4 regions of the Paenibacillus sp. 19GGS1-52 genome follow, and region 1 is predicted to be linked to each of the others. Evidence: riboswitches for the same ligand, from Rfam matches in the RefSeq annotation. Region 1 holds a riboswitch; each other region holds the start of a gene.
What was found. Region 1 has a riboswitch for cobalamin ahead of H1230_RS23795 (energy-coupling factor ABC transporter permease). Riboswitches for the same ligand answer to the same signal wherever they lie in the genome.
Positions count from the first base shown of each region.

Region 2: linked by a shared signal. The riboswitch ahead of H1230_RS30425 (anaerobic ribonucleoside triphosphate reductase) and the one ahead of H1230_RS23795 (energy-coupling factor ABC transporter permease) in region 1 are both predicted to bind cobalamin.
Region 3: linked by a shared signal. The riboswitch ahead of H1230_RS27815 (S-layer homology domain-containing protein) and the one ahead of H1230_RS23795 (energy-coupling factor ABC transporter permease) in region 1 are both predicted to bind cobalamin.
Region 4: linked by a shared signal. The riboswitch ahead of metE (5-methyltetrahydropteroyltriglutamate--homocysteine S-methyltransferase) and the one ahead of H1230_RS23795 (energy-coupling factor ABC transporter permease) in region 1 are both predicted to bind cobalamin.

Region 1 covers NZ_CP059724.1:5,115,141-5,120,917, reverse strand. The annotation lists gene H1230_RS23805 (IS3 family transposase) at 1-291, shown strand, start outside; gene H1230_RS23800 (aldose epimerase family protein) at 526-1,461, shown strand; cobalamin riboswitch at 1,611-1,801, shown strand; gene H1230_RS23795 (energy-coupling factor ABC transporter permease) at 2,040-2,807, shown strand; gene H1230_RS23790 (energy-coupling factor ABC transporter substrate-binding protein) at 2,804-3,100, shown strand; gene cbiQ (cobalt ECF transporter T component CbiQ) at 3,084-3,875, shown strand; gene H1230_RS23780 (energy-coupling factor ABC transporter ATP-binding protein) at 3,905-4,786, shown strand; gene cobJ (precorrin-3B C(17)-methyltransferase) at 5,074-5,777, shown strand, end outside.
Region 2 covers NZ_CP059724.1:6,626,479-6,632,255, reverse strand. The annotation lists gene H1230_RS30435 (ribonucleoside-diphosphate reductase subunit alpha) at 1-1,713, opposite strand, end outside; gene nrdG (anaerobic ribonucleoside-triphosphate reductase activating protein) at 1,769-2,284, opposite strand; gene H1230_RS30425 (anaerobic ribonucleoside triphosphate reductase) at 2,281-4,266, opposite strand; cobalamin riboswitch at 4,454-4,685, opposite strand; gene H1230_RS30420 (MTH1187 family thiamine-binding protein) at 5,304-5,612, shown strand; gene H1230_RS30415 (sugar phosphate isomerase/epimerase family protein) at 5,677-5,777, shown strand, end outside.
Region 3 covers NZ_CP059724.1:6,005,018-6,010,794, forward strand. The annotation lists gene H1230_RS27815 (S-layer homology domain-containing protein) at 1-2,733, opposite strand, end outside; cobalamin riboswitch at 2,907-3,105, opposite strand; gene H1230_RS27820 (GAP1-N2 domain-containing protein) at 3,316-5,777, opposite strand, start outside.
Region 4 covers NZ_CP059724.1:2,172,639-2,178,415, forward strand. The annotation lists gene H1230_RS10175 (PTS sugar transporter subunit IIA) at 1-172, shown strand, start outside; gene H1230_RS10180 (Crp/Fnr family transcriptional regulator) at 356-856, shown strand; gene H1230_RS10185 (YitT family protein) at 1,171-1,833, shown strand; cobalamin riboswitch at 2,200-2,406, shown strand; gene metE (5-methyltetrahydropteroyltriglutamate--homocysteine S-methyltransferase) at 2,560-4,857, shown strand; gene H1230_RS10195 (DUF4349 domain-containing protein) at 5,331-5,777, shown strand, end outside.

The DNA.
Region 1 (5,777 bases):
CACTCCGATCAAGGCAGCCATTACACGAGTCCAACCTACCAAGCACTGCTGAAGAAGTATGGGATAGGTCAGTCGATGTCCAGGCGTGGGAATTGTTGGGACAATGCCCCTCAAGAATCATTCTTCGGCCATTTAAAAGATCATGTGGATCACCGCAGTTGCCGATCTTTACAAGAGCTACAGTTTGAAATTGATCGCTATATCCGTTATTACAACCACCACAGATATCAATGGGGTTTAAAAAAGATGACCCCTGTTCAATACAGGAATCACCTATTGTTAGTTTCCTAATGGTTCTAAACCACTCTTTTTTCAAGTGTCCTTGACTAAGGGTCCAGATTACAGTGAGTTTAAGCTGCTTAACCCTTTTTTTGCATACTGTGCTAAGGTGCTTTCGATCCTGAAATCCTAATATCGTCCATCATCATCCGCATTTCGTCAATGGGTTGATCCGGTATTAGGAGTTAGTATAAGGATAGTGATGATAGGGATAGTGATCTATATTTTTGAGAGAGGGGTATCCTGATGAAATGGCGCAAGGCTGAAATGGAAGGGTATGCGACTTGGATTGGTGAAACAGAACTGATATCCATAGGCATTATTCCGGAGCTTGGCAGTAAGATGATCTCACTGCGCAACCGCAAGACTGGCCGAGAATGGTTATGGCGCAGTGAGAAGCCGCTTGGGAACGGAGGGTATGGTTCCTCCTTCGCAGCAGGGGACGAGAGTGGCTGGGATGAGATGTTTCCTTGTATTGATGCCTGCACCTATCCGCAGGAGCCTTGGCAGGACAGAGCTATTCCTGACCATGGAGAGGTTTGGTCCCTTGGCTGGGAGCCTTATTGTACAGGGGCAACTTTGCATTGCCGTGTGGAAGGGGTACAATTTCCTTATTTATTGGAGAAGGTGTATTCCTCTACGGTGGAAGGCACAATCCGTATCGACTATACGGTAACGAATACATCGAATGCCCCTTTTTCCTTTCTATGGGCAGCGCACCCATTATTGCAGATCCATGCAGGGATGCAACTGCACGTGCCTAAAGAATTAAAAGAAATAGAAATAGCGTATTCAGAAGGCGAACGACTAGGAGTCTCTCAGGACAAACGTTCCTGGCCTTTTGTCCAAACTGCTGCCGGAGTGGTTGACCTGAGTACCCTAGAGCCAGCGGCGGGCAAGTTCGCCGAGAAATACTATTTCTCGGACAAGCTTGGTGATGGATTCGCCGGGATTAGTGATCCCGTGACGGGTGAAGCCTTGCGGTTCACTTTTCCGGCAGAGCAGGTTCCTTATCTTGCGGTATGGGCCAATTATGGCGGCTATGGCGGAAACTATCATGTTGCGCTTGAACCGGCAACCGGCAGAATGGACAGTCTCGAGCAGGCTATTCCGCGAAACGAAGCAGCCGTCGTCGAGGGCCAGGGGATATACCGCTGGTTTCTTGAACTGAATATAACCTAGGCTAAGTGCCACTGTTACAACAAGCGGGAACTTGGAATGATCAATTGGCTCTTCATGAATCGCAGCAGGGGTACCCGAGAGAATTCATAACGTCCGCTTCCACTTTTATCACAGACACCGTATCCCAACTCCGCTATGCTGTACAGGATAAATTAGCGATGAAACAAGGTGCCCTTGGTTTAGGTCAAGGGATAATAGGGAATCGGGTGCAACTCCCGAGCGGTCCCGCCACTGTATAGGTGAGTCACTCTTCAATAGGTCACTCGGAGATTACCGGGGAAGACGAAGAGTTGGCGTTATCAGCCGAAGCCAGGAGACCTACCTTGTTTCCGCACACCACGACTCTACGCGGATAGGAGCGGTGTACGAATTAGTGAATGAGACATGAGCAGACTTTAATGACTCCTGCAAAAGACTGATCCTTTCAGTTCTGCTGCTTATGAGGCGACAGGTCTGCTGCTGCGCGCGTGATGGCGTTCTCTTTCATATCTGATGACGTACATACTACTCCCACCCCTACGGGCGGGAGTTTTTTTTGCTTTCTGTTTTGCAAAATAAAAAATCAGGGAGGCAAACGTATGAAACCACGCAGCCTATGGAAATTCACGGCGATGGTGGCTGGATTTACGCTTTATTTACTGTTCAATGAACCGGGAACAGCGCAGGCAATGCACATTATGGAAGGATTTCTGCCTATAGGCTGGGCCGTATTCTGGTGGCTGGCTTTTGTACCCTTCTTTGTCTGCGGTATTCTGAAGCTCAAGAAAATGACCAGGGACAACCCGGAGTTGAAGCTGCTGCTGGGTCTGGCGGGGGCATTCACCTTTGTATTGTCAGCGATGAAGCTGCCTTCTGTAACCGGAAGCAGCTCCCATCCTACAGGGACAGGACTAGGTGCAGTGATGCTTGGACCCCTGCCCATGAGCGTGATTGGCTCGATTGTATTGCTGTTTCAAGCACTGCTGCTGGCACACGGCGGGATTACGACACTTGGAGCGAACGCCTTCTCGATGGCAGTGGCAGGTCCTTTTGCCGGATATGCAGTTTATAAGCTGGTGATGAAGCTGACGCCCCGTGAGAAGCTGGCGGTATTTGCTGCAGCCTTTATCGCTGATCTCATGACTTATGTCGTGACTTCCTTTCAGCTCGCGGTGGCTTTTCCAGCAGCAGAGGGCGGAGTGCTTGCATCCTTTCTGAAGTTTGGCAGTATTTTTGCGGTGACCCAGATTCCGCTGGCGATTAGTGAAGGACTGCTGACCGTGCTGCTCTGGAATTGGTTAAGATCCTATAGTCCTAATGAGCTGTCACTACTCAAACGCGAAACGAAAGGAAGGGGATTTGAATGACTGCCAGATGGAGAAACGGATTAATGCTGCTGGTGGTTATCCTGCTGGTCGTGCTTCCTCTGCTATTTGTGAACGGTGATTTCGGTGGGGCTGATGATGCCGCAGAAGGAGCGATCAGCGAGATTGATCCTGGATATAAGCCTTGGTTTAAGCCGCTGACTGAATTGCCCGCAGAAACGGAAAGTATGCTGTTCGCGCTGCAGGCTGCCATAGGTGCTGGAGTCATCGGCTATACGATTGGTCTGTTGAAAGGCAGACAAGAGCGGCAGAATCCTCATGATCAGAAGAATTGATGCCCTTTCCTATACGAACGCTTTCCGACACCTATCACCAATGTGGAAAAGCGCATTCGCGGCGGTAATGTTCATTCTGTCCTATCTGCTACATCCGGTTTTACAGCTGGCAATCTCGCTCTGGATGATCCAGTGGTGTATCGGCTATGCCAGAATTCCGTTGCGTACGTACAGTCTGCTGCTCGGCTCGGCGCTGTTGTTTTACTGTATAAGTCTGCCTGCCCTACTAATTGAGATGGGGCAACAGGCAGTTCCAGAAGCTGTGATGTCCGTCCATCTTCCGTTATCTTCAGTTTCACTCTATATTACGACTGCGGGCATCCTGCGTGGAAGCCTGCTGCTCGCACGAGTAGCGGCCTGCATGACCTGCTTCTTGTTTATCATCTTCACCACGCCGTTTGGCGAGTTGCTGCAGGTGCTTCGTAAGCTGCGGATGCCGCAGATTGTGCTGGAACTCATGCTTATCATGTATCGTTTTCTGTTTCTGCTGGGGGATACCGCGCATGGAATGCTGCTGGCTCGGCGGCTGCGCGGCGGTAACAGAGGGTTCGTGGCCCAGCTAAAAGAGTTCGCAGGTATGGCGGGTGGATTGCTCGCCAAAACCATGCATCGCTATTACGGACTCTCACAGGGACTCCTGACCCGAGGCTTTACCGGTGAAATTTCTATGCCACCTTATGTATCACGATCGGTTCCGCGCAGGTATGTTATCGAGGCCTATGCTGGAATAACAGCTTTGCTGCTGGCCCAGCTGTGGATGATGTGGAGTACATGACAGCTTAAGTAAATATTGAGGAGATCCCAATGTACGAAGAACATAAGGAACACAAGGAACACAAGGAGTACTGTCTGGCTTTTGAGGAAGTTGTTTATAGATATCCCGATACGGTGCTGCCAGCGCTGCAAGGCTTAAGCATTGCCATTCCTACAGGTTGTCGAACGGCTATACTCGGCCATAACGGTTCTGGTAAATCGACGATGTTTCTGCAGGCTGTCGGCATTCTGCGACCACAGAGTGGCGTGGTGATCAGGGCAGGAGCAGAATTATCCTACTCTAAAAAAGACCTGGCCGCCCTGCGCCGCAGTGTCGGACTGGTCTTCCAGGACCCGGAGCAGCAACTGATTCTAAATACGCCGCTGGAGGATGTATCGTTCGGGCTGCGCAATGCCGGAATGGATGAGGAGACGATTCTACGGCGCTGTCATGAGGTATTGGAGCGGCTGGACCTGACCTCCTTAAGTGATAAGCCCATCCATCAGCTCAGTCTGGGCCAAAAGAAACGCACGGCTCTCGCAGGTGTTATGGCGATGGAGCCAGAGCTTCTTTTGCTGGATGAACCGACCTCTTATCTGGACCCATTGTCCGAAACTCTGCTGCTGGAGGCGCTTGAGGCCATTCATCAGCAAGGCACAACGATCGTGATGGCCACACATGATATGAATCTGGCCTACCGCTGGGCGGATTGGGTGATTGTGCTAGAGGCAGGAAGGTGTTTTGCTGCGGGAACACCGGCTGACATCTTCGCTGAGCGGGAGGCGCTGCAGGCTATAGGATTGGAGCTGCCGCTGTTGGCTGATTTATGGCAGAGCTTGCCACAGCGGCTGACCGCAGGCCGGACGGCGCCGCGTGATGCCGGGGATTTCAAAGCTATGCTGAGTCTGCTGCTAAATGAGGATATGAGCTGATTCATGCTCGAGCTAATGCTAAAAGTGTCAGAATCTCGGCTCCAAATGCTGGATGAAATACAGCATTCTTATTCTGATACACACTAAATTAATGAAATGTTGGATCATATCCATCTTTTACGAATCGTAGCGTCCCTATCGAATGACAATCCTGTAGTTCATACAACAAACTGTCTTTTGAAGGCAATTTATAGAGAATAAGCTGTAAAAAATACATGATTTCACAAGTAGATTGAAAGTTATAGTCTGCACAAATTTGAATTGATTAAGTGAACGGGGGAAGCGACATGAAGAAACGAGGCAAACTGCTTATTATTGGCTTTGGCCCTGGTGCGCTGGAGCATATTACGGGCCGCGCTCTGGCTGCGCTTGAGGAAAGTGAGGCAGTGATCGGTTATAACACCTATGTGGATCTTATTAAACCGCTGCTTCACCAGCAGGAAATTGTCGGAACAGGCATGACCGAAGAGGTCAGCCGGGCGCAGGAAGCAGTGCGCAGAGCGGAAGCTGGGCAGATAATTGCGGTGATTTCCAGCGGAGATGCTGGCGTATATGGCATGGCTGGTTTGGTCTACGAGGTGTTGATCGAGCGAGGCTGGAACCGCGCAGAGGGTGTGGAGGTTGAGGTGATTCCCGGTATCTCTGCGATTCAATCCTGTTCTTCACTGCTCGGTGCACCGATTATGCATGATGCTTGTACCATCAGTCTAAGCGATCATCTTACGCCTTGGGAGACGATAGCCACACGTGTTGAGGCGGCGGGCGCAGCTGATTTTGTAATTGCCTTCTACAATCCACGCAGTGGGAAACGGACGCGTCAGATTGAGGAAGCGCGCAATATTTTGCTGCGTTATCGTGATCCGGCTACTCCAGTGGGGATTGTCAAAAGCGCCTACCGAGACAAGCAGCAGACCATAGTTACAACACTTCAAGATATGCTGGAGCATGAGATCGGAATGCTGTCTACCGTGGTGGTTGGCAACTCAGCCAC
Region 2 (5,777 bases), 1.5 Mb from region 1:
TTCTTCAGATTCCCAGCGTATACCCTTCAGGGCCAGCAGATGATGCAGGCCAAAGGTGCCGAGACCGACAGCACGGTATTGACTGTTCGTATATTGCGCCTGCAGCACTTCAATATTGTTAATGTCGATGACGTTGTCGAGCATGCGGACTTGAATCGGCACCAGTCTTTCCAGCACTCCAGCCGGAATCGCCCGGGCCAAATGGATGGAATTCAGGTTGCAGACGACAAAGTCACCAGGGATCTTGGAGATGACGATCCGGGTCTGGCCGTCTTTGGTGACAAGCTCTTCACTTTCGATGACTGTAGCTGACTGATTCTGCATAATTTCTGTACACAGGTTGGAGGAGAAGACCATACCCTGATTGCGGTTCGGATTGGCACGGTTGACGGTATCCCGGTAGAACATATACGGCGTACCGGTCTCCAGCTGCGATTTCATAATCCGTTTCATGATATCGATGGCCGGGACAGTGATACGGGATAACTCCAGATTAGCGGTAGCTTCGGCATATTTATCGCGGAAGGCCCCTTGACCTAGTTTTTCATCGTAGAAATCCTCAAGTCCCAGCGGACGGCCATTCTCATCGGTCCAGCCCATAACCTTCTTCACTTCATGTGGGCAAAAAAGATTCCAGTGCGCACGGGATTCGACAGCTTCCATGAATAGATCAGGCAGACAAACGCCGTGGAACACGTCATGCGCGCGCATCCGCTCGTCGCCGTTATTCAGCTTGAGATCAAGAAAGGCGAGAATATCTTTGTGGAACACATCCAGATAGACCGCTACCGCGCCTTTACGCGTACCGAGCTGGTCCACGCTGACAGCAGTATTGTTCAGCTGGCGAATCCAGGGGATGACGCCGGAGCTGGTATTCTTATGACCGCGGATGTCGGAGCCGCGCGCCCGTATTTTGCCGAGATAGACGCCGATGCCTCCGCCCATTTTGCTGAGACGGGCAACGTCTGTGTTGGAGTCAAAGATACCCTCCAGCGAGTCATCCACCGTGTCGATGAAGCAGCTGGACAGCTGTCCGGCGACCTTTTTACCGGCATTGGACATGGTTGGCGTAGCTGCGGTCATATAGATGTTGCTCATCGCCCAGTAGGCTTCTTTTACCAGATCCATACGTTTCTCTACCGGCTCGCGGTGCATCAGGTACATGGCGATAATCATATAACGTTCCTGCGGAAGCTCCATCACGCGTCCTTCAAAATCATGCGCCAAATAACGGTCAGACAACGTAAGCAGTCCGATATAATCGAACAGCAGGTCGCGTGTATAGTCGATAGAGCTGCCCAATTCAGCAATCTGCTCTTTGGTATAGTGGGAAAGTAATTCTTCGCGGTAAATCCCTTTTTTGACGAGATCGGTAATTAGCGGGTACAGCTCACCATAAGGCTCCTCTGGATAGGCTTTATAGCGCCGGTTGACGGCTGCTTTCTTATAAAGGGTAGTTAGGAGGGAACGCGCAGCGACGAACTTCCAGTCTGGCTCTTCTTTCGTTACCAGCTCTAGCGCACTCATCGTAAAAGCACTGCTGATGTCTTCGCCACTGACTTCTTCACGACGCAATTTCGACTGCACACCGCGCAGCAGCGTTTCTCTGCTTAGGTGATCGAGACCGGACAAGACCCGGTCGGCGTATACGGAAAGGCGGATCTCATCAAAAGCCAGTTGGCGGTTATCGGGTTTCACTACGAGCTGTGGCATAGGTAGTTCATCCTTTCTGATTTGGACTTAATTATGAATATCAAAAATTGATCTATTAGAGCGCAGACGGCTGCCAAAGAATGACCTCCGAACCAGTTATGCTGGCCGGAACGTCAATAATGCGTTGGTTGGTGCTTCCCCGGTAGGGCAGAGTAGTATCCTTCAGTTCTTCGACGAAGCGTCCATCAATCAGCACCTGACACTGCAGGAGCAGCGTCCACTCCGGTGAATCGGGCAGGGCAGTAATTTCTTCGTACGTATAGCCGCTGTAAATCCAGATCGGGAAAGCTGGCAGTGTGGCGCGGAGTCTATGAATGAACTCCACGGCCTCCATCGCTGAAAAGAAAGGGTCGCCGCCCGCCAATGTTAAGCCATCGAGCAAAGGGTTCGCGGCGATCTCCGCAATAATCTCATTTTGACGCGCTAGAGTGAAGACTTCACCGTAGTTGAAATTCCATGTCTCCGGATTGAAGCAGCCGGGGCAACGGTGGCGGCAGCCGCTGAGGAAGAGGACGGCCCGCAGGCCTTCTCCCTCGTTAATCGACTCTGGATAATAGCCGCAAATGTTCATAGATGCTTAACTCTGTCGCGCACCTCAGCTTGCTTGGCGGCATTAAAGCGGGTCTGATAATCCCCAGTTAAATATCCGGTAACCCGGCGTAGACGGCGGATATGTACCGCGCTCTCATGCACACCGCAGGAAGGGCAGTTGGTGCCGATAACACCTTCGTAGCCGCAGCCAGAGCAGCGGTCGATCGGGTGGTTAATGCTGAAATAGCTGACTTGCTGCTCCAGCGCATATTTAATGATTTTGATAAAAGCAGCCGGGTTGCTGCGGGCATTTCCGTTTAATTCGACATAAGAAATAGCACCTGCATTGCAGTACTCATGAAAAGGAGCTTCCAGGCTGATCTTCTGAGCAGCCGCCAGTGTGTAATATACAGGGATGTGGAACGAGTTCGTATAATATTCGCGGTCGGTTACACCAGTAATAGTACCGAGTACCTTACGATCAACTTTAGTGAATTTACCGGACAAACCTTCGGCTGGTGTAGCGAACAGGGTGATATTGAGGTTCAGTTCTTCGCTCTTCCGGTCGCAGAATTCCCGCATATGACGCACGACAGCCAGCGCTTTGGCATGGACTTCCATGTCCTCACCGTGGTGTTTGCCGTACATGGCTTTCATGGATTCCGCCATGCCGATGAAGCCGAGTGAAAGACTACCGTGCTTCAATAGATCACCTACGGTGTCATCGGGAGCAAGCAGCTCGCCGCCTTCCCAGACGCCTTCACGCATCATAAAGTCGGAAGCTTTCGCCATTTGTGCGGCCTGGATACGGTAACGGTGGAGAAGACCTTCCAGTGCAATCTCCATATAATGATTCAGATCGTCGTAGAAACCAGCTTCGTCAGCCACGGTACGGCGATTTGTGGCTATGCCATATTCTAATCCGAGTCGAACCAGATTTAATGTATTAAAGGACAAATTGCCTTTGCCGGAGCAGCGGTTGCGGCCGAAGCGGTCACCGAGCACCCGGGTGCGGCAGCCCATCGTAGCAAATTCAGTATCCGGATTGCTTGGATCGTAATATTGCATGTTGAGAGGAGCGTCCAGATTAGCAAAGTTAGGATAGAGTCTGCGGGCTGAGCATTCCGCTGCTTTGAGAAACAGTTCATAGTTGGGCTCGCCCTGCTGCTGATTAACGCCTTGCTTGCATTTGAAGATTTGGATTGGGAATACAGGTGTTTCACCGCTGCCCAGTCCGTTCATGGTTGCGGTCAGCAAAGAGCTGATCACAAGCTGACCTTCAAGTGAAGTACAGGTGCCGTAGTTAATGCTGGTGAACGGAATTTGCCCGCCAGAGCGGCTGGACATCGTATTCAGGTTATGGATCATGCTCTCGGCCGCCTGAAGGGTTTCGCTTTCCGTTTCCTTCAGCGCATAGCGGAAGGCTCTTGGATACAGCTCGGCCAGATCGGTCCGACTCATGGCAATTTCACCAAGATGCTCACCGGCTTGTCCTTCTTCGAAGTAGCCGAGACCCTTGCGGAATAGCTTGGCGAAGGTTTTGGTTACATAAGGAGCCAGATCGTAATCCAGTTTATTGGCGGATACACCACCGTATTGGGCATTTTGCTGGGATTGAAAAATAATAGCTACCAATGACATAGCCGTCATAATGGAGTTCGGAGGGCGGACGCTGCCGTTGCCGGTATTGAAGCCTTCACGCAGAAGCCGCTCAAACGGGATGAAAATGCAGTTGGTCGTTCCAATGGCGTATTGATCCAGATCGTGCACATATACGACATTCTCTTCAATCGCCTGTACCAATTGTGGTGGCATAGTGAAGTTGCGGGCATACCACTTGGAATATTCACTGCCGAACTTGCTCATTTTACCGGAGAAGCTCTCCCCGTTCAAATTGGCATTCTCACGCAGCATATCCAAATCCGAGCTGTCGATGATGTCACGTCCTAAATGAATAACTTCCTCCAAAAGAACCTCCTGTGCATGTTGCGCACCGCCTAGCCGTTTCTCCAACAGCGTCATTATATTGCTCTCTCCCCTCGGTATATAAGAAAAACTTTCTGACATTATAAAAAGGCATCTCCTGCCGAGGATGGCAGAAAATGCCCGGATGCGTAGCGTAAATATCCTCACAAAGGATATTTGCAGTGGTCTTCATTATGTAGGCCGCATGCGGACACCATTCCTGTTCCTCGCAGGTATAGATCGTTGGTGTCGATAGAAACAGGCAGATTTCCTGGCTTCCGGCGTACCTTCCGGCGCCTTCCCGAGGGGTGTTGTCCCTTAGTGGCGAATGCCGGTAGAAGCTGTCCCAGAGGCTTGCTAAACCTCCGAAGAACAATCCGGTTACAGTGGCGGGACCGCAGCGGATTCTCACCGCACTTCCCTATTAAGCTCTGATTCTCATCAAGGATCAGAGCACCTGTTTCACTATATTTTGTTGTCGTTTGATAAAGATAACCCAATATATAGTGTTTGTAAACAATTTTTTAGGAAACCCGCGCCGCAAGCGACTTCATCTCCAGTACTCCACAATTGATCCACAGGCTGTCCACAGGTCATCCACAATTGATCCACAAGAACCGCTGAAATGATTCATAAATTGTCCGAAAATATGGCACAAAGAGTCCATAATTGCAGTGCGCCTGGCACTGGATATCTCAAAGAGTGAAATATACAGGGCTCAACACTATAATTCAGTTCTTGACCATAACCTAAGTAGTTAAAAGACGTATGGAGCCACTTCTAACGAATGTAACAGAGGTCAGCAATGTTGGATAAAATCCAACAAGCTATAGAAATTTGTGAGAGTCAATTGCAGTAGAAGAGGAGGGGCGGGATAGCTGTCACGTAATTTGTGAGTGAGCCTAGGAGTTGTTACAATAGAGGTAGTAGTTCACATGCTCCATAAAACTATGCGTATGCTTTCGAAGCTAGTTTTGTACGAAGCAGTTCTGAAGGTTAAGCTCACAAAACTAAGCGTATGCTTTCGAAGCTAGTTTTATTGCGAAGTTAATCAGAGTGGCAAATGCTCCATAAAACTTGTGGGAGGTTATCTAATGGCTATTGCTGAAGTAACCGTTATTCCGATTGGAACTGGCAGTACCAGTCTTAGCAGCTATGTTGCCGATATGCAGCGTGTATTGCAGACGATAGAAGGTATTACGTATGAGCTTACATCTATGGGTACGATTATCGAGGGACCGCTTCCGCGTATTCTGGCAGCGGTAGAAGCGCTGCACGAGTCACCCTTCACTGCCGGTGCGCAGCGTGTTTCCACCTCACTCAAGATTGACGACCGCCGTGATAAGACTTCGACAAGCCGCGGAAAGCTGGAATCCGTGGAGCGCAAGCTGCTGGAGAACTAGTATTCTATCACAGTCTAAAAGTGAAGAAATTCAGACTTTTTTAACAATAGAGGAGTGGTCTTGCGTGGCTAAAAAAGTGCAACAGGTAGGTATTCAGATGTACACTCTGCGGGACGAAGCCGAAAAGGACTTTCTAGGCACCTTGCGTAAGGTGGCAGCTATGGG
Region 3 (5,777 bases), 890 kb from region 1:
TTTATTGGCCGCCAAGTTTGTGCTAAGTACCGCCGCTTGCGCAGCTGTCATTTTGGCGCTCAAATTAGTAACAGCTGTTGTCTCTCCCACTTGATTAAGCGGCAGCGTGTTGTCTACAGTGATGCTTACTGCGGCCCCAGCGCCGGAAGCACCCGTTCCTGCCGAACCATCCGCTGGTTGGCCCAAATCAGCTCCAGCATTAGTGGTATAACGCCAAGCTAACGTATCGCCATTCCCCAGAAAATATGCCCCTGCACTAACATTCTGATATACCCCGTTGACCGAATACATCCAGCCACTTAATGGCCCGCGGTCATATTCTGCCAAGCCGTCAATGGCTTTCACATACAAACTTGATCCGCTGCCATAAGTAGTGACCTTGCTGCCCAATTGGCGGACTAGCAGGCTGTATGGCGTATCTCCAGTGTTCAAAGCGACCTTCGTGCTGGAAAGAATCGTTCCACGTGCACTGTCCCCGATTACGGAGATTGTCGCAGAGGGCGAAGAAACAACCAGTGACTGTGTATAACGAGCCACCTTCGGTGTATGATCTGCCACATAACCAGTAACCGCTATAGTATAAGTATCTGCCGACAGTCCTCCAGCAAAAGAGACCATGCCTTGAGCATTCGTCGTTTCGGTCTTGCCGCCGATGGATACCTGCACGTTAGCTGCTGGTGAAATCACCGGGTCCGAGGTATAAGTAGTCTTATTCCACACCCATTCCTTTTGGGTAACTGTTACTGTAAACGCCTCTCCCCGCAGGGGTTGCGCTGGGGAAACGGCCACAGCATTGACCACTTGTGTTGTGCTTCCTGCATAATAGACAAGCACATGGTCTGATTGCTGCAGCTCAAAAGCATCCATCCCTACACTTGGGTAGATCCATTCACCGTTACGTGAGACTACAAAGCTCCACCATCCATCGTAAGTTCCACTCGCAATTCCATTAATCCCTGATACATAGCTTCCATATGAAGATTTGGTAATATCTATTGGAATATGATTTGATGTTGTAAGCTGCTGTAAAGCTTCAAGTGCATTGGCAGCTTGTAAGGTTCCCGCAGCGATAGGACCTTGGGGTCCTTCGACAGACAGCGAGGCTGTTACATTCTGAGGCACCACCTGCAAGGCTTGCGTATACTTCGCTACTGATGGCAGTTTCCCCGGCGAGGGTAGCTCCCCCGGCTTGTAGTCGGTTATAGTCAGCGTGTAATCACCAGCTGGAACACCGGCTGCAAACTCTGCTACTCCGTAAGTATCTGTAGAAACCGTTTGGGTTCCAATCTGAACCTCCACATCATTAGCCAGTGCCGTTACAGGATCTGATGTAGATGTCTTGCTGTTCCAGACCCATGTTTTCTTAGTCACAGTAACCTTAAAAGGTGTTCCTTCTTTAGGCTGTTCCTGAGAGAATGTAACGGAATTAACTAGTTGAGTATCGCTTCCCCCATAATAAATCAGCACCTTGTCTGAAGCTTTAAGAACAAAGCCACTCATGCCTACATCCGGAGAGATCCACTGGCCGTCACGGGAGACAGCATACATCCAGCCATCCCAACCGCCATAACTTCCAGCCACAACTTTTCCAATCCCCTTGACATAATTGCCTGAAGCGATTACTAACGGGAGACTTTTCTGTACTGCCAGCTTCTGCAAAGCTTCAAATACATTCCCTGCATACGCACTTCCCTGGGCCAATGTACTCTCAGGGCCTTCAATAGTAAGCGGAACATAAACCAATGGGTTCTGTACTGCTGGATTAGAGAAATCGTATAATTTACCGTTGCCACCTTTAGTGAACAGGTTATAGGCAACCAGCGCCTGCAGCCCTTGCTGGGTAGCAAACACGTCAGAGCTGCTGTTCTGACTATGAGCAAAGCTGCCATCTGCGAGGTGGAAGCTTAACAATTTCCCGACGAGCTCTATATTATTCTTGGTGAAATCTGCACCAGCAGGGTCTATTCCAAAAGAAGACAGACCTATGATCGCTTGTGAGACACTCTCGCTGCTAATCCCAAAGCCGCCATTGCCATCCTGTGCAGCGGATAACCAAGCTACTGCCCGTTGTCCCGCTGAATTGGCCGCTGAATTATCTTTATGAGCTGCCAATGCAGTCAAGACCATCGCCGTCATATCGACATCGCTAGCTCCCGTGTTTAAGGTAAAACCGCCATCTGCATTCTGTTTGGACAGAATTTCGGTGAGCAGCTTATCCGCTGTCCATAACGCATCACCAGGAACGGTATACTGACCTGAATCCAAGGCCAGCAGTGCATAGACTGGATTATTGAGCGTCTGACCGCTCATCTTATCATTGTTATAAATCTTCTTAATCAGATTGTAACCCAGCTCAGTATAATGGGCAGGATCGGCACCCATTGCTTTTGCAGCAAGTACAATCCGGGCGTAATCCGTAACATTCGAGAAATTCCCCTGAGCGGTCATCACTTGATTCTCAAGCGAGTGAACATAGCTATCTGGTACTTTATAGCCAGCTTGGGCCAGACCAATAGCTTGCCATTCCGACTCTACTCCACTATTCAAAATAAACTCGGCGGCCGCGTATGTTGCCTCAGTCACACTAGTCACGCCAGTCCCTTCCTGTACAGCGGACTGCTGTGCCTCAGCATAGACCTGTCCAGCCGGAACAAGTGATGTACCTAGAATCGAAATGACGAGCAATAAGGCCAGACCAAGCGTAAACAGCTTGGAGGAGAAAATATTCTTCATAGTTAACCTCTTTCTGTGAATGAATTGGGTATTATAAATTCTTATAACGCAACATAAAAACCGCCCTAAAAGGGCGGTCCGGGAAGAATACATATATTGAGGTCTGCGGTGCATAAAGCTCCAGTGACACTACCAATCTACATATGTTCCACATTCTCACCCCTCGAAGAATAGAAACGTTCACGAAAAAGGCAGGTCTCCTGACTTATGCATCCATCGCATCTCTTCACCTTCCCATCCTAGTTCTAGGACAGTGGCCTATGAAAGAGCTGCTCTGCATTTACAGTGGCGGGACCGCGCCGGATTTGCACCGGACTTCCCTTTTAAGCAGGCTCTTCTGACAGAACCTGCACCTTTTTCAAAATTAATATTTAATTTTAATGTTCAAAAAATAGTTCTAATTCATTGTAAGGTGTTTAGAATATATTCACAAGGATTTATATTATTCAATTCTTATATTTGGAAGAAGTCTACAAGGGACATGACAGAGGCAATCGTAAACTGATGCAGATAAAAACTCCTGAATCCGCGCAGACCTTTACCTCTCGGTAGAAGTCCTGCACAGTTCAGGAGTTTTCGATTTTATTCTGCTGTTACCTCCGGGCTTGCGGTAGCTGAGGGCACAGCACTTGGATCAGCACTTGGACTATTACTTGGATCAGACAAATCAGGGGTTGATGCTGAGCCTGGGTCTGGCTGCAAGGTCAGCGAGTAATTCCCGGCTTTAAGCACACTGCCCTCCACTAATACTATTCCTGGTTCTAGTGTGGCATCAACCTGGAGTGAGACAGCCTGTCCCGTATCGGGCGAAGTCGTCTTCTCGGAGCCACTCACAGCAGTAGCAGAGGCTGAACTGTTGCTGCCTGCAGTATTCGCGGACGTAGCCGCGGCCTTATCTTTTGCTGCTGTATCAACCGTGTTGCCTCCGTTCGTCGCGTTCGCAGCCGCAGCCGCATCATTCGTCGCGGTTCCTCCAGTAGCGGCGTTGTCCTGATCCGCTGTTCCTGGCGTTCCCGAAGCTGGAACCGGACAGGTACTTTTGGTAGAGATCACTTTGTAGGTGTCCGTAATCTTCCCAGCGGAGTTGACCAAACCAATCTCCGTTGGCTTGAACTGGAGACATTCGTCAGCTTTGGCGAAGGTGAACACCAGCACACTGCCTGCCTCCACATCACTATTGCTCTTCAGATACACTGAAGCAGGGGGAAGCTGACTTACGGCCGTTTGAGCGGGAGTTGGCGAAGGGCTTGTCTCCGGCAAGGCGGTGCCTGCCCCCTCTGGACGCAGCATACTAATGATAATAATAGCGATAATCACCACGACTCCCAGAAGGGAGCCGGAGATCAGGAGTTGAAATCGGCTGCGGCTGATCCACCTCGCCAGTGACGAAGCCAGCTGGGAGCGGGCTTCATTATAGACATTTTGCAGGGCAGGGCCTGCCGCGGAAACATAGCTTTTGCGGAAATCACGGTTCTTGAAGGCTTCGCGATCATGCTTCTGGAAATATTTCAGGATCGCCCGCCGATAACCCGGATGAAGCTTCTTATTCGAGATGGAGAACAAAGAATTCCCTTGCGACCAGGCCAGAAACCGATAAACGTCCTCTTTATCCGCTCCGGTTTTGCGATTAACCAGCTTCAGCAGCTCATCATAATCGAGCGGTCCGCCCTCGCGGTCACTGCTGTGGTAGAAAGCCAGCGGAAGCCGATCGAACGGCTCCAGCGTCCGTGCCTCCTGCAGCCAGCGTCTGCCCAACAGCTGCACATCATCCAATTCCTTCGGCGACAGCTTATTGAAAATAGCCTCGTTCGGCTTCTCCTCCCCAAACCAGCGATAAGCGGCTCGCAGCGCATTGGCTTTTTGCTTAGTGATAAGATCAAGCGGCGGCTGCCAAACCATCCCCTCCCGGGGATCGCGTAAAAAAGCAATTTCCAACAACTGCTCCTGCGACATCTCAGAGAGCGACAAGCGGTTTAGCAAGAAGCGGTCCGCCACCGCCGTAAGCTCCTGCAACAGCGATAACACCTCAGTTGAAAGCCCCGTCCCTTTGCGCCGCTCTTTTTCCACTTTATCCACGGTTTCATGAATCGCCGCAACGGCAGCTACCGAATCAGTCTCCCGTTGCAGCTTCTCCAGCAAATAGTCTCTGACCGCGTCCCTGACAAAAGGCTGCAGCAGCACCTCCGGCAGAAACCGCCCCCATTGAACGACAAAGCCCATGATATCAGCGGACTTGGCTGCCGCCGCCAGCCGGGCTTCGATATAAGGCTCCAGCAGCTGTTTACGAAATACGGGCTGCGCCAGCACTCGTTTAAAAAAAGCTTCGCTAAGCTCATCATTGCTCTCGATAACACCGTAAGCAACGCCCAGTACATCCTCACGTCCGGCCGATTGACTATTCAGCATGCCATTGATGAAATAATCAACAACTTTAACCTTATAGGTATGCCCCTTCAGCGTGAAATACTCCTTGAAGATTTCCATAACTGCAGGCACAAGCATGCCTTTTTGGCGGATGAGATCATATTCACGGTCAAAACGCTCCAGAAACATATCATTCAGCCGAACTCTCGTATCTATAGCACCCTCTGTTTGCAGATAAGCGAGCAATCCGCCCAGCACAGCGCTTTTGTTCTCGGTGTAAAGAGCCTCATTACCCTGCTCAATCTCATAAAAAACAGCCAGCTCATTATAGAGCGCAGGGGAAAGCTTACGCTCTCCGCTCTCTCCAGCCAGCATGGAATCGGCAAAACGGGCAAAGTCATCCAATCCGTCCGTCTTCTGTCCTAGCATCTTCCACACCAGATCTGCGTAGGGTTGCCGGGATTCACCGAAATCTGCATTGCCTATCCGGCCTGTGACCAGGTCAAAGGTGAAATCTTTCTCCACACTGCGGTCACCAGGGCGGAGCGAACCCTTTTCCACAAAGGTAAGGTGAATATATTTGCGACTTTTGGGCTCATTGGCATACGTGATCACACCCAGCCTCCGGCGGAATTCATACGGCAGTGCGGCGAATATATGCTCCGTAAGCTCCGCAGCCC
Region 4 (5,777 bases), 2.9 Mb from region 1:
TACGCCTGTATCCATTGTATTTCTAATCGCTGTGCCTCAGGAGAACGTTGGCAATGAGCATTTGAAGATTCTGGTGGCACTGTCCCGCAAGCTAATTCATGATGAATTCCGCGAGTCGCTGCTGAATGCAGGCAGCAAGCAGGAGTTAATCGATATTCTCAAAAATATGTAGTCTTCTTGTCCTAAAGATATATAAATTAATAAGTCCGGGATGTCTTACAAGCCATGATGATGGCCTTGAGGCATCCCTGTTTTTTTGCCTATATATAATGTAGTTTGGATTAAACTCCATTTTGCAGGTGTATTTTTGTATAATTAAAAATATATATAACGAGAAGGCAAAGGAGAGGGCGAGATGATACTGCACAAAGGGGAGGTCTTGTTCCGGCAAGGCGACGGCTGCGAGTTCCTGTATCAGGTCAAAAACGGGCTGTTCAAGGTAACGAGACTACATGAGAACGGGAATATGGTGTTGTTCAACATACTATATCCTGGAGAGACAGTTCCCCATCATTCCTTGATTTCGCCAAAGGAGGCGCATGGAACAGCGGTTGCGATGATGAAGAGTGAAGTAGAGATAATTTCGGCTGCGGAATGGTATCGACAGCTGCGTGAAGAACCAGGTAAAGCGCTGGAGATAGCGCTCCTCCTTCAGGAGAAGGTGCGCTTCATGCAGACACGGCTTGATCACCTTACAGTTGGGACCCCAGGTGAGCGGATGGAGCTGCTGACCCGCTGGTTTAATGACTATGCTCATGGGACCTCGCTAACAGACCTATTAACACAGGAAGAGATTGGACAATTAATTGGAGTCAGACGTGAAACGGTCAACCGGCTAATGCGCAATTCTGTGTAAAAATGATCACTTTTTATGTAAAAGGGTTTAGAGAAGGCTATCTGCGTGGTATAATGTGCTTAGAACATATTAAATTAGAGAAAGGATCAGGATACCATGTGTCCCCGAAGGACGATTCCCCAAAGGACGATTTGGAAACGTTATGATCTGTCTTATACTTAGCTTCCCTGTAGAAGGTGCGTGTACCGTTAATTGACGAGACCAGCTCTACGAGGGAAGGGAGTATTGTATGCGAAGGAGCAACACCTCCGGTATAACCTGTCGTAGAGGTTGGTGGGACGTCTAGCCGCCATATACGATAAGGGGAGACCTGTATGAGGAACCACAACGGAGTAAGTTATCTGCTCCGATTGACAGTCATTTTGTTTGGAACATTTTTGCTTGCATTTACTTATTACCACATTAATTATCAGAATCATTTGACCGAGGGCGGGTTCGTAGGTTTGTCGCTGCTCGGCAAATATGTATTAGGGGTTTCGCCTTCAATTTCTATTCTTATTCTGGACATTCCAGTACTCTTGGTCGCTATGCTATTCAAAGGGAAAGCGTTCGTCTGCAATACATTTGTGTCTGTAGCAGCCTTTACAATCTTTTATGGACTGATGGAACGTTATTCCGGTTTGGTCATTAATCTGCAGGATAATTTGCCGCTTGCGGCGTTGTTGTCTGGTGTACTTACAGGTTTAGGAGCAGGGTTGGTCCTGCGTGGCGGCGGGGCAAGTGGCGGAGATGATATTTTGTCGCTGCTGATCAGTGAATGGAAAGGTATTAAAGTAGGTACGGTTTTCATCCTGATGGATGTAATCGTTCTGGCGTTATCACTCTTTTATATGCCTCTCAAGGAAACTTTGTATACCGTAATTGCAGTGGTCGTAGCTGGCTATGTTATTACGTTAACTACTTCTTTGGGCAAGCCGAAGCTGGCGAAGATGCCAAAGATTCAGCCAACACTCGGCAAGGCGCAGAATATACGATAATGGAATAGCATAGAGTATTAGCTGCTGTTTCGTGGATATACTAAGAATTAAGGTCAGCCAGAGTTTCTGGTTGACCTTTTTTTGTTGGGATTAGGACTAAGATTTGTTGTACATTATATCTTTTGCTTATAACCTAAATTTAAGGTGGACAAAACTTGGGACAGCACATGCATATCAAAGCCATCGTTTAGAATACCTTCATGGTAGTGATCCAGCTGGGTACGATACTGGGGGTTGTAACTATATTGAGCAGACTTTTCCGGCTTCGGTATAGGTAATTGTTATAGGGCGAACCCCTGCTAATCTATTGCGGAGCGGCTAGAGCTTACAGTATGATGACATCAGATTCAAGACATCGCCAGCAATATTAGATATTTGGAGACAGGTGCTTGCCGGGAATTTAGTATTGCCGGTCAGCTTAAAAGGGAAGTTCGGTGAAACCGACGCGGACCCGCCACTGTAACGGAAGAGTTCTTAGCAACTATAGTCACTGGCAGCTTACGGCTGTCGGGAAGGCTGCTTAAGGATGCTGAGGCCGTTAGCCAGGAGACCTGCCTGTTTCACAGCACTGCTTTTCCTACGGGATATAGGGAGGTGTTAGACGTTAACCATGGGTATATGATGGGCGTCTTTCCCTATGACTTTTTGTAGGGGAAGACGCTCTTTTAGTTGGAATTGATCGAATAAATGGCCCAAATAGAGATGGAGAGAAGGAGTGTTGCGATTATGACGAACAAGGTGAAAGTAAGCAATCTCGGCTATCCGAGAATCGGCAAGAACCGGGAGTGGAAAAAGACACTGGAAGCGTTCTGGTCCGGCAAGACGGATGAAGCCACGTTCCGTTCCGAAATGGCGGGGATACAGCTCCAGCATTTATTGACTCAAAAGGAAGCGGGAATTGAGCTTATTCCGGTCAATGATTTTACCTTCTATGATCATGTATTGGATACGGCGGTTATGTTCGGCATCGTGCCTCCGCGCTATGATTATGATGGTGGCGACATCCCGCTTGAACTTTATTTTGGCATGGCACGTGGCAATGCGAGAGCGACAGCTTGCGAAATGACAAAATGGTTCAATACGAACTATCATTATATAGTTCCAGAGATTGGCCGGCAAACACCGCGCCTGACCGAGAATAAACCGTTGGCCGCCTACCGCTTCGCCCAAGAGCAGGCGGGGATTGAAGGCAAACCTGTAATTGTAGGACTGTATACCTTCTTAAAACTGTCCAAAGGTTTCCCGTCCACTGCAATTGCGGACGTTGCCGAACGTTTTCTTCCTGTGTATGTGCAACTGCTGCAAGAGCTTGAGGCAGAAGGTGTAGCCTGGGTTCAGATCGATGAACCAGCCATAGTTAGCGGGTTAACTAAGGATGACCAAAGCCTGCTGGAGAGCATTTATCAGACCATTGCAGCCGCTGTACCGGGCTTGAATATTATGCTCCAGACCTATTTCGAAGCTGCTGAACCGTTGGAGGTACTGTTTAAGCTTCCGGTGCAAGGTTTAGGTCTCGACTTCGTACACGATGGAGGCGCGAACCTTGAATCCATTCAACGTCTGGGTTGGCCGCAGGATAAATGGCTGGGTGCCGGCATTATTGATGGACGCAACATTTGGCGCTCGGATCTGGATGCCAAGCTGCAGCTTGTGGAGAAACTGGCTGCCCATGTTGCCCTTGACCACATGATTCTACAACCCTCTTCCAGCTTGCTGCATGTGCCGGTAACGGTACAAGGTGAGGATAAGCTGAAGCTGACGGTGAAGAACGCCTTAGCCTTCGCCGAGGAGAAACTGGCCGAGCTAACTTTGATCGGCGCTGCTGTAAGTGGCGGGGAAGCTTCCGCCGCTGCACTTGCCGCTAGTCGCGAAGCGTTGGCTGCTTTCCGCGCCCTTCCGGAACGTGCTCGGCAGGATGTGGCCGACCAAGTCCGCGGACTTGCGTCTCTGCCGGATAACCGCAGTTTACCTTTCGCAGAGCGCGTCAAGGTTCAGCAGCAGAAGTGGCAGCTTCCGGTGCTGCCGACAACAACCATTGGCAGCTTCCCGCAGACAGTGGAGGTACGCCAAGCCCGGCTGAAATGGCGCAAAGGCGTCTGGAATCAGGAGCGCTATGATTTGTTCATCCGCAAACAGATTGAGGAAGCCATCACCTTTCAGGAGGACTTGGGTCTGGATGTACTAGTTCATGGGGAATTCGAACGCACCGACATGGTGGAGTTCTTCGGTGAGAAGCTGGCGGGTTATTTGTTTACACGTAACGGCTGGGTTCAGTCCTACGGCTCCCGTTGTGTTAAACCTCCGGTGATCTACGCTGATATTGCTTTTATTGAACCTATGACCGTAAAAGAAAGCGTGTATGCCCAGTCCCTCACAAAGCTTCCGGTAAAAGGGATGCTCACCGGTCCGGTTACCATTCTGAACTGGTCGTTCGTGCGTGATGACCTGAGCCGCGAAGCAGTAGCGAACCAGATTGCGCTGGCCTTGCGCCATGAAGTTCTGGCGCTGGAGAATGCGGGCATAGAAATGATTCAGGTCGATGAACCAGCCATTCGTGAAGGGCTGCCCTTGAAGGCTGAGGACCGAGAGCATTATCTACATTGGGCGGTGAAGTCGTTCCGCATTGCGACGAACCTTGTCAAGGATACTACGCAGGTACATACCCATATGTGCTATAGCGAATTTAATGATATGATCGATTCGATTTCGGCTATGGATGCCGATGTAATATCGATTGAAACCTCCCGCAGTCATGGGGAGCTGATTGTCAGCTTTGAGGAGCAGGAATATGATAAAGGCATCGGCCTTGGTGTATATGATATTCACAGCCCGCGCGTTCCCGGCGTAGAAGAAATGACTTCGAATATTGACCGCGCCCTGCGGGTGCTAAATCCGGAGCAGTTCTGGATTAATCCGGATTGTGGTCTCAAAACGCGTGGCTGGCAAGAAACTGAAGGTGCACTGCGCAACATGGTGCAGGCTGCAATTATCGCGCGAGAGAAAACAAAAGTCGGTAGCCGCTAAAACAACTGACTACTTGATAATAGTTCTCATTGTTGTTAGAATAAAATAAGAATAGAAGGAACCCTGGATGGTTCCTTCAGCTCATCCTCTTCACACATTCCGTCTTTTGCCATGAGGATTCACCTCCTTTTGCTAGTGAATGGACAGCATCTTTAAATGAATCACCTGTTCAGCAAGGTGGAGCTTGTCCGAACAGAACATTACCCTCATTCATTATGAATGGAGGGTATTTGTCTTGCTTCAGCAAACTTGATCATTGACAGTCTATTTCAAAAAAATACAAAATAAGTATGTGCTATCTCTTATTTCACTGCAACCTTCCATCTTCTGGAAACGTCAAAAGAAAGAGTCTCGGAAAAAAGAGCTGTACTTATAACAGACATTCCGGAGTCGAAGGTAAGAAACCAAAGAAAGTAAGGTTCACACTACACTTCTGGAGGTATGAGTATGCGAAAATGGGGTCTGCACTACTTATGTTTATTTATTCTTGCAATTGCTTTAGCGGGTTGTGGTTCGGGGGCAGCGATCATAATTCAGCAGCTAACACGGCCAGCAACAGTAAGACTGATTCAGGTGAAGCTAAAGCCGTGTCTAATTCGGCAGACGCTGCTGTTGATCAGAATTACACGGAATCGTCGGAGAGTTTAGCATCAACGGCTGCTGCGCCAGCTTCAAAGGGGGCGGCTGTAGAATCTGGTGGGGACCAGAACGCTGTCATTACGCACTCGACGGCTGAGAATGCAGCGGACGGAACGGCTGGATTTACCGGAAATGATGTTGTAGCCGGACTAAATATGAAGCTGATCTACCACGCCAATCTCAACATGGAGGTAGAGAATTACGCTAAAGCGCAAACTGAAGTCCGCAATATGGTCAGTTTGGCAAATGGCTATATTATCGAATTCACAGAAACTAGTGCT